DNA from 3 places in the Erwinia sp. HR93 genome. Region 1 is predicted to be linked to each of the others. Evidence: predicted binding sites of a transcription regulator. Region 1 holds the regulator's gene; each other region holds the start of a gene.
The links. The regulator CRP, encoded in region 1, controls carbon source genes, mostly activating them, when cyclic AMP is high. The targets are predictions, from matches to a motif close to ATGTGANNNNNNTCACAT.
Positions count from the first base shown of each region.

Region 2: the regulator CRP is predicted to act here: its motif matches at 1,777-1,794, upstream of yrbN (protein YrbN).
Region 3: the regulator CRP is predicted to act here: its motif matches at 2,157-2,174, upstream of msrB (peptide-methionine (R)-S-oxide reductase MsrB).

Region 1 covers NZ_JAXUDP010000001.1:998,378-1,001,656, forward strand. The annotation lists gene SFA31_RS04650 (YccS/YhfK family putative transporter) at 1-1,588, opposite strand, end outside; gene crp (cAMP-activated global transcriptional regulator CRP) at 1,646-2,278, opposite strand; gene SFA31_RS04660 (OsmC family protein) at 2,575-2,979, shown strand; gene SFA31_RS04665 (phosphoribulokinase) at 3,015-3,279, opposite strand, start outside.
Region 2 covers NZ_JAXUDP010000001.1:259,583-262,861, forward strand. The annotation lists gene SFA31_RS01220 (DEAD/DEAH family ATP-dependent RNA helicase) at 1-1,697, opposite strand, end outside; gene yrbN (protein YrbN) at 1,690-1,770, opposite strand; gene nlpI (lipoprotein NlpI) at 1,875-2,759, opposite strand; gene pnp (polyribonucleotide nucleotidyltransferase) at 2,868-3,279, opposite strand, start outside.
Region 3 covers NZ_JAXUDP010000001.1:2,965,235-2,968,513, reverse strand. The annotation lists gene ansA (asparaginase) at 1-302, shown strand, start outside; gene pncA (bifunctional nicotinamidase/pyrazinamidase) at 309-953, shown strand; gene SFA31_RS13895 (YeaC family protein) at 1,305-1,583, opposite strand; gene msrB (peptide-methionine (R)-S-oxide reductase MsrB) at 1,623-2,039, opposite strand; gene gapA (glyceraldehyde-3-phosphate dehydrogenase) at 2,381-3,279, shown strand, end outside.

The sequences.
Region 1 (3,279 bases):
GGATAGCCTGCTGGTCTTCCTCCAGCGTGTCGTGTGCGTTCTGGCGCAGCAGGCCGCTTTGCCACTGCGGCCACAGCCATACCATGCCACCGAAGGCGATGAGACAGCCGATAAGCGTATCCACCAGCCGCGTCATAATAAACCGATCGCCGTTCAGCGAGAGAAGTTGAAGCGTATACACCGCCGTCAAGGTAAAACCTACCGTTGCCAGCCCGTACTGCTTGCGAATAATCAGGTAGCCAATCAGGGTAATGAGTAGCATGCCCAATAGCATATAGCCCTCCGGCACATGGAAATGCAGCGTGACGGCGGCTACCAGCAGCCCGGCCATAGTTCCGCCCGCCCGGTGAAAAATACGCACCCGGGTCGCTCCGTAACCGTTTTGGGTGACAAACATAATCGTCATTAAAATCCACCAGGGTTTAGGCAGATGCAGCGCGCTGCCGAGCAGACTGCCTATTGCCAGCATAACGCCGGTGCGGGCCGCGCTGCGCAATGCCGTAGATTTTAGCGATAGATAATTTTTTAGCGCGGGGAAGAGCGGCAGGCGGCGCTCTCTGTCGGCCATAAGATTACGTGCGTATAGCGGGCGCTGGGTGCGCAGCACGCGGGCGATGCGGCTGAAGTGGTAGTGGCAAAATTGCCCAACCGGATTATCCGGGTGTTGTCGGGCGATTTTGGCCAGCGCAGATAGCGGTTTTTCCATGCTAAAGCGGCGGGGATAGCGATGATAAAGAATGTCATCCGCCAGCACTCGCAGCCGGGAGGCGACGATTTGAGCGTTCCAGCGAATGACCGCCTCAGCGTGGCTCTTCTCGATTAACTTTTGCACTTCTTCCGGTTGATGCAGACTGACAGAGATGTGCTCCTGCAAATCGAGCCCGACCTGGAAGATGCGCAGCAGGCGCTTGTAGTCACTTTGCTGGCTGCCGGTGGAAAGCATATGAAGCTGCTGGTAGCACTGGCTTATCAGGTCAACGACTTTCTGCTGGCGCGTCAGCAACGGCGGCAGCGCTTTCTCAGGACAGGTGTGCTGCGTCAGCAGGCTATATTTCGCTTCACAGTAATTAGCCAGCTCGCGATACAGCAAACTGAGCGTTTCACGCAGCGGCTGTTCACGCCACAGCCAAAGCCAAAAGCGATTAAACAGTCCGTACCAGGTGGTACCAAGCGCGTACAGCAGCATGGGTTGCCAAACCGGCATGTTTCCCGCGAGGCTGAGCGTAAAAATAGCGGCCACCATTGAGGCAGGAAATAGCCTTGCATGCAGTGAGCTGATTTCCGCCGTTACGCCCAGAAGCAGCGCCATGCCGAAGAAGATGGCCGGCAGCGGCACATTTTCTCGCATCAATAATTGCACGATCAGACTGCAAGAGGCGAATAGGCAGCCGCCAACGATAAGTCGTTTAAAAAAGCGTTTATGAGGGGTATCCAGCCCGGCCATATTGCAGCAGGCGGGAACTAATGAAAAAAGTAGACCAAGACGAAGGTTACCCAGCGCCAGGCCGACGGCAACCGGCAGACATAGCACCAGCGTCTGACGCAGCGCGTAATTGACTTCAGGGTGATAAATCAGTCGGCGCCACATATATAACGACCTGAGGTATCGGCGCGGTGTGCGTGATAACACGCCGCGCCGCCGCGTTTAGCGCGTGCCGTAGACGACGATAGTTTTGCCGTGCGCGGATATCAGGTTCTGATCTTCGAGCATTTTTAAAATGCGGCCGACGGTTTCACGGGAGCAGCCCACGATTTGCCCGATTTCCTGGCGGGTAATTTTTATCTGCATGCCGTCAGGATGCGTCATGGCATCAGGCTGCTTCGCCAGGTTTAGTAGGGTTTGAGCAATGCGGCCGGTAACGTCCAGGAAAGCAAGGTTACCGACTTTTTCAGAGGTGACCTGCAGGCGACGCGCCATTTGTGATGAGAGGCGCATTAGAATATCCGGATTAACCTGGATTAACTGACGAAAATTTTTATAGGAGATTTCCGCGACCTCGCAGGCACTTTTGGCCCGAACCCAGGCGCTACGCTCCTGCCCTTCCTCAAAGAGGCCCAGTTCGCCGATAAAATCGCCCTGATTAAGGTATGAGAGGATCATTTCTTTGCCCTCTTCATCTTTAATCAGTACGGCCACGGAGCCTTTCACGATGTAGTAAAGCGTTTCGGCTTTTTCACCCTGATGGATGAGCGTGCTTTTGGAGGGATACTTATGAATGTGGCAATGAGACAAAAACCATTCGAGAGTCGGGTCTGTTTGCGGTTTGCCAAGCACCATGTGCGGTTATCCTCTGATTATAAACTGGCATCTGGAAGAGGCGCTTATGCTTCTCCCAAACGTGGTAAACGAGTTCTGCGTTTTAAATGGGAAGGGGATCAGAACAGCCTGTTATCAGTAAAGTTTTTACCTGAATGACCTTCACTACGACGCAGCAGTATCCGGTCTGTTTTAACATAGCTTTTCACCAGTGTCTCTTCTTGTCTCGTTTCAGCTTGACGCAGGTCGCCTTCTGTTGCCAGTTTCGCCCCTGACGCTTACTCTGTGGGGAAGCGTAATCTAACGGAGCGTACAAAATGCAGGCACGAGTTAAATGGGTAGAAGGGCTAACATTCCTCGCCGAATCCGCCTCTGGTCATCAGGTTTTGATGGACGGTAATTCAGGAGACAAGGCGCCAAGCCCGATGGAAATGGTATTAATGGCGGCCGGAAGTTGCAGCGCGATAGATGTGGTTTCTATCTTGCAAAAAGGGCGCCATGACGTAACCGATTGTGAGGTTAAACTTACGTCCGAGCGCCGTGAAGAAGCGCCGCGGCTTTTCACGCATATTAATCTGCACTTTATTGTTACCGGGCGCGGGCTGAGGGATAACGCGGTTGCACGTGCGGTTGAACTGTCAGCCGAAAAATACTGTTCGGTTGCGTTGATGCTGGAAAAGGCGGCCAATATTACCCATTCATGGGAAGTGATTGAAGCCTGATTAGACGCTGCGCGTCTTTAATAAGGCGCGCGATTTTAGTTGATTCCCCGGTCTTCAATTAACCGTTTCACCAGCGGTGTCATGATAAGCTCCATTGCAAGCCCCATTTTCCCTCCCGGCACTACCAGCGTATTCATGTGAGAAATGAACGAGCCTTGCAGCATAGCCAGCAGCCAGGGGAAATCGATCTGCTCCAGGTTACGAAAATGAATCACCACCAAACTTTCGTCCAGTGAGGGGATCGCCCGGGCTGCGAAGGGATTTGACGTATCGACGGTGGGCACGCGCTGGAAATTAATG
Region 2 (3,279 bases), 740 kb from region 1:
CTGAAGTTACGTCCCCCACCGCTGCGACGTTCGCCACGCGGCTGTGCATCACCCAATAGTTGCATATTCATCGGTTTATTCAGAATACGCGTACGAGTGAAATGCTGTAACACATCGCCTGGCATACCTTTCGGTAGCTCGATTGTCGAATGGGAAGCAAACAGCTTGATATTACCAATGTAACGGCTGCTGATATCCCCTTCGTTGGCGATGGCGCCAACGATGTGGCGAACTTCCACGCCATCATCGCGACCTACTTCAATACGGTACAATTCCATTTCACCAGCGCTGCGACGCTCACGACGCGGGCGCTCGCTGCGATTCTGGCTCTCATCACGCTCGCGGAACTCACGGCGCGGACGACGCTCAACTACCGGATCCGGCGGCAGAATAAGAGTGCGTTCGCCCTGCGCCATTTTCAGCAGCGCGGCAGCCAGCATCTCCATTTCAGACTCGCCTTCTGGCTGGATCTTCGCCAGCAGAGCGCGATATTGCTCCAGATCGCTGCTTTCAAGCTGCTGCTGGACGCGACCGGCAAATTTTGCCAGACGGCGCTGACTCAGCAGTTCTGCGTTTGGCAGCTCGACCTCAGGGATGGTTAGCTTCATTGTACGCTCGATATTGCGCAGCAGCCGGCGCTCACGGTTCTCGACGAACAGAAGTGCACGCCCGGCGCGCCCCGCACGGCCGGTACGCCCAATACGGTGAACGTAGGATTCGGCATCCATCGGGATATCGTAGTTAACGACCAGGCTGATGCGATCAACATCCAGGCCGCGTGCAGCAACATCGGTAGCAATCAGAATATCCAGACGCCCATTTTTTAAGCGTTCCAGCGTCTGCTCACGCAGCGCCTGGTTCATATAGCCGTTTAATGCGGCGCTGTTGTAACCATTACGTTCCAGCGCTTCCGCCACTTCCAGCGTCGCGTTTTTAGTGCGCACAAAAATAATTGCCGCATCAAAATCTTCTGCTTCGAGGAAACGCACCAGCGCTTCATTTTTACGCATTCCCCAGACAGTCCAGTAACTCTGGCTGATATCAGGGCGCGTATTGATACTCGTCTGGATGCGCACTTCTTGCGGATCCTTCATAAAGCGACGAGTGATACGGCGGATAGCTTCCGGCATCGTTGCGGAAAATAGCGCAGTTTGATGCCCCTCAGGGATTTGCGCCATGATGTTTTCAACATCTTCAATGAAGCCCATGCGCAGCATTTCATCGGCTTCATCCAATACCAGACCGCTCAGATTAGAGAGATCCAGCGTTCCGCGTTTCAGATGATCAAGCAGACGACCCGGTGTTCCCACAACGATTTGTGGACCCTGACGCAGCGCGCGTAGCTGTACGTCATAACGCTGGCCGCCATAAAGCGCCACCACCTGTACACCGCGCATATGTTTAGAGAAATCGTTGCACGCCTCAGCGACCTGAACGGCTAGTTCACGCGTCGGCGCCAGCACCAGAAGCTGCGGTGCGCGCAGATCCGGGTCGATATTATTCAGCAGCGGCAAAGAGAACGCCGCCGTTTTGCCACTACCGGTCTGTGCCATACCCAGTACATCTCGCCCTTCCAGTAAATGTGGAATACAGGCGGCCTGAATCGGAGAGGGCTTTTCATAGCCCAAATCATTCAGAGCGGTAAGGATGGAGGTTTTCAGACCCAGATCGGCGAAAGTGGTTTCGATATCAGCCATGTAGTACGTGTGCCTCAATATTCTTGGCGGCCAGTCTACATAACTCAATATGAAAATATTCGGCAATTTTCATTAAAAAGTGTGAACCGGCTCAAATTAGATGGATTAACAAACAAAAACGCCCTCACCCGTAAAGATGATGACTTACAAAAGTTATGGGCTGAAAATGTTCGTCAGCTATTGCTGGTCCGATTCTGCCAGGTCATCTTGCCCCTGGCCCAAGAGCGCTAACTCCAACAATGCATAACGGTGCTCAACGAAGTTATGTACGTTGTTGGCGACCGCTAACTTAAACAGCGCCGTAGCACTGTTCTTATCCCCCAGACTTAGGTAGTACTTACCTAAATAGAAGTTGGTTTCACTGAGATGTTCAGCGAGCGAAGTGTTATCCGTTGCGTCTGCCTTCAGGCGATCCATCAGCGTGTTTTCGCTGATATGGCCAAGGTAGAATTCGACGATGTTCCATCCCCACTGCGACTTATCCGATTTGTCATAACGCTGCTGAAGCAGCATCTTCGCCTGTTTCTCATTTAGCTTGCTTTCAGCAAGCCAGAGCCACAGGCATCGGAAAGGATCATTGAGATCGTCTTGATAAAACGCCAGCAGATCATCTTGCGCTAACCGGTAACGGCCTCCGTAATAGAGAGCGATACCGCGATTTAAATGCGCGTAGTTATAAGTTGGATCAAGCTCAAGTACAGAATCAAACGCTTCATAGGCAGCATCAAAGTTGCCTGCCTGCGTTAAATAAATGCCTAAGTAATTGAAAACCTCAGGCATATCTGGGCGAATCGCCAGCGCTTGTGAAAAATCATTTCGCGCCAGTGCTCGCAAACCAAGACTATCATACAACACTCCGCGCTCATATAAAAGCTGAGCGCGTTCATCATCGGTTAAAGCCCGACTGGCGAGAATCTGTTCCATACGCGCCAGAATCACCTCCTGCTGGAGGGTCGGCTGCAATGGTACGGCCAGAACTTCATTCTTACGCCATGCAGAGTTGCCGCATCCTGCCAACGTCAGTGCCGTCGCAACGAGACACCAGCGCAAAAAAGGCTTCATTTCCTACTCCCGAAGACAACGATTGAATGACGTCCTGTCACCGGTTGCGATAAGAGTATTAAGCTGACGTAGAAAGACTTCCCGCAAAGGGAAGTCTTCGTCAACGTGTTACTCAGCTTCAGGCTCAGCAGGCGCTGCAGCAGGAGCTGACTCCACCGCTTCCTTGATACTCAAACGGATACGTCCCTGACGGTCAACTTCCAGCACCTTAACCGGCGTTTCCTGGCCTAACTGCAAGTAGTCAGTGACCTTCTCAACGCGCTTATCCGCAATCTGAGAAATATGCACCAAGCCTTCTTTGCCGCCGCCAATAGCAACAAATGCGCCAAAGTCTACGATGCGAGTGACTTTACCATTATAGATACGCCCGACTTCAACTTCAGCGGTGATCTCTTCGATACGACGAATCGCGAATTTCGCTTTTTCTCCGTCGGTCGCTGCAATCTTCACAGTACCGTCATCTTCAATTTCAATTGTCGTACCGGTTTCTTCAGTCAGGGCACGGATGACAGAACCGCCT
Region 3 (3,279 bases), 2.0 Mb from region 1:
GTTCTTACGGCGTTGGCAATGCGCCCCAGCACGCGGAATTTTTAGAGGAACTACGGGCGGCCAGCGCGCGCGGCATCGTGGTTATCAATCTGACGCAGTGTATTTCCGGGCGCGTGAATATGGGGGGCTATGCCACTGGAAACGCGCTGGCGCATGCAGGCGTGGTCGGCGGCGCTGACATGACGGTGGAAGCCGCATTAACAAAGCTCCATTATTTATTAAGCCAGTCGCTGGATGCTCCGACAATCCGCGCGGCGATGGCACAAAATTTACGCGGCGAATTGAGCGTTGATGAGGAATAGCACGACATGACACACGATGAGGCGCTTTTACTGGTCGATCTGCAAAACGATTTTTGCGATGGCGGCGCGCTGGCGGTTCCCGACGCCGACTCGGCGATAGGCGTCGCCGGTCAATTAATGGCGCGCTGCCAGCATCAAGGTATCCCCGTGGTGGCTAGCCTCGACTGGCATCCTGTGCAACACGGCAGTTTCGCCAGCGTTCAGGGTGCTACCCCCTTTACCGAAGGCAAGCTTGATGGATTACCGCAAACCTGGTGGCCCGATCACTGCGTGCAGGGAACGCCCGGCGCCCGGCTACATTCAGCTTTACAGCAATCCTTAATTGCCGCGACCTTCCCCAAAGGCGAAGATCCGAATATTGATAGTTACAGCGCTTTTTTCGACAACGGCCATCGGCAGGAAACTGCGCTGCACGGCTGGCTGCAGCAGCATGCTATCCGGCATCTTACGGTGACAGGCCTCGCCACCGACTATTGCGTAAAATATACCGTGCTCGACGCCCTGCGCCTGGGCTATCAGGTTACGGTTATTCCCGAAGGCTGCCGGGGGGTTAATCTTGCCCCGCAGGATAGTAAACTGGCGTTTGAGGAGATGGAAAGCGCCGGTGCGCACCTGCTTGCCCTGCACGCATGGCTTAATAAGTACGACTGAATTATCGCCGGACTTTACCGGTGAGCGCATAAACATGGCCGGCATCGGAAAGCGTATTTGCACCAGAACTCCGGCACAGCAAAAACGATTCCTCTTATGCGGAAACAGCCCTGATGCCGGGCCCAAAAAGCGCTAACGCCGCTATTTTTAAGGCCATATGCCTGTCTATGCCTTCAGGTCAGTATTCAAATCCCGCCCGGCGCCCGCAGTGGGCGCCGGTTTTTGCACTGACGCCGCCGGATGCTCAGAGGCATCATATTTTATAACAAACGATAGTGACATTTATCGCGCATCCCGGTCAGTTTTGCGTCCGCGCGTCAACGTGTTTTCCTATTCTTTTACCTGCGCGCGTTATTCAACTTTTATACGCGCAATGGACCCCGGCGAAACGCCCAGCTCCTCCTGAAGTTCGCGTTTGCTTTTCATTACAATTTGGCCATCGGTATCAATGGTCATATGCTGCGGCGCACGGTTATGTTTTGCCTGCCACAGCATCACAAGCTGAAGCGTATTTGCTTTTTGCTCTGCGGTAAGCGCCACGCCGTCTGGCCATTTACCCAATTCTACCGCAGTGGAAAGACGCTGATAGACTTCCGGCGTCATCTGCCCAAGGATGTCATCCAGTTCCATAGTAAATCCTTATGTAAAATCGCTTGCTGAATCGATTTTTCAGCCTATAATTTTAGTATCGGAAGCGGGGTCATCAAAACTCAGCGATACAGAGTTAACGCAGTAGCGTTCCCCGCCCGGCTTAGGGCCATCCGGAAACACGTGGCCAAGATGCGCATCGCAGCGCCGACAGCGGATCTCAACGCGCGACATACCGTGCGATGAGTCTTCCAGATAGCGAATTGCCTCCGGGTTTACGGGCGCATAAAAACTGGGCCAGCCGCAGCCAGAGTCATATTTAGTAATAGATGAAAACAGCGGTGCATCGCATACCAGGCAATGATAAATACCATCGCGTTTGTTATTGAGCAATCGGCCGCTGAACGGCGGTTCGGTTCCCCGCTGTTGCGTAACATAATATTGTAATTCGGACAGCTCGCGCTTGCCGTCGCCTGTAGGGTGATGATTATCGTTCATTAACGGAGCTCCGGGTTAACGAAGGTCTGAAGTTAAGCCCAAATTCTAACAAAACATTAACAGCACGACGCAAACTTTTGTTCTAAACTCGTGCGTTAACGGCGGACCCGGTTTTGTTTGTGACCCTGCTCACACTTTGCCAGTCCGGATTTTGAAAAGCCCCGCACCGCCCCCATATGGAGAGGCAGCAGAAAGGAAAAGTGCAGGCAAAATCATGGCGTAAGGGCGGATTTACGGATTGATTTGTCGCAATGATTGACACGATTCCGCTTGACGCTGCGCAAGGTTTTTGTAATTTTACATCCAACCTTTTATTCACTAACAAATAGCTGGTGGAATATATGACTATCAAAGTAGGTATCAACGGTTTTGGCCGTATCGGTCGCATTGTTTTCCGTGCTGCTCAGAAACGTTCTGACATTGAGATTGTTGCAATCAACGATCTGTTAGACGCTGACTACATGGCTTACATGCTGAAGTATGACTCCACCCACGGCCGCTTCGATGGCACCGTTGAAGTGAAAGACGGTCATTTAGTTGTAAACGGTAAAAAAATCCGTGTTACCGCTGAACGCGATCCGGCTAATCTGAAGTGGAACGAAGTAGGCGTTGACGTTGTTGCTGAAGCAACCGGTCTGTTCCTGACTGACGAAACCGCACGTAAGCACATCACCGCCGGCGCGAAGAAAGTCGTGATGACCGGCCCGTCTAAAGACAATACGCCGATGTTTGTTAAAGGCGCAAACTTTGACAAATATGAAGGCCAGGACATCGTGTCTAACGCCTCCTGCACTACTAACTGCCTGGCTCCGCTGGCGAAAGTTATCAACGACAACTTCGGTATCATCGAAGGTCTGATGACTACCGTTCACGCGACCACTGCTACCCAGAAAACCGTTGATGGCCCGTCTCACAAAGACTGGCGCGGCGGCCGTGGCGCGGCTCAGAACATCATTCCGTCATCTACCGGTGCGGCCAAAGCCGTTGGTAAAGTACTGCCGGAACTGAACGGTAAACTGACCGGTATGGCATTCCGCGTTCCTACGCCGAACGTTTCCGTTGTTGACCTGACCGTTCGTCTGGAAAAAGCAGCGTCTTACGAAGAAATCAAGAAAGCAATCAAAGCAGCCTCTGAAGGCGTAATGAAAGGCGTTCTGGGTTATACCGAAGACGACGTTGTTTCTACCGATTTCAACGGCGAAGTTTGCACTTCCGTGTTCGATGCTAAAGCCGGTATCGC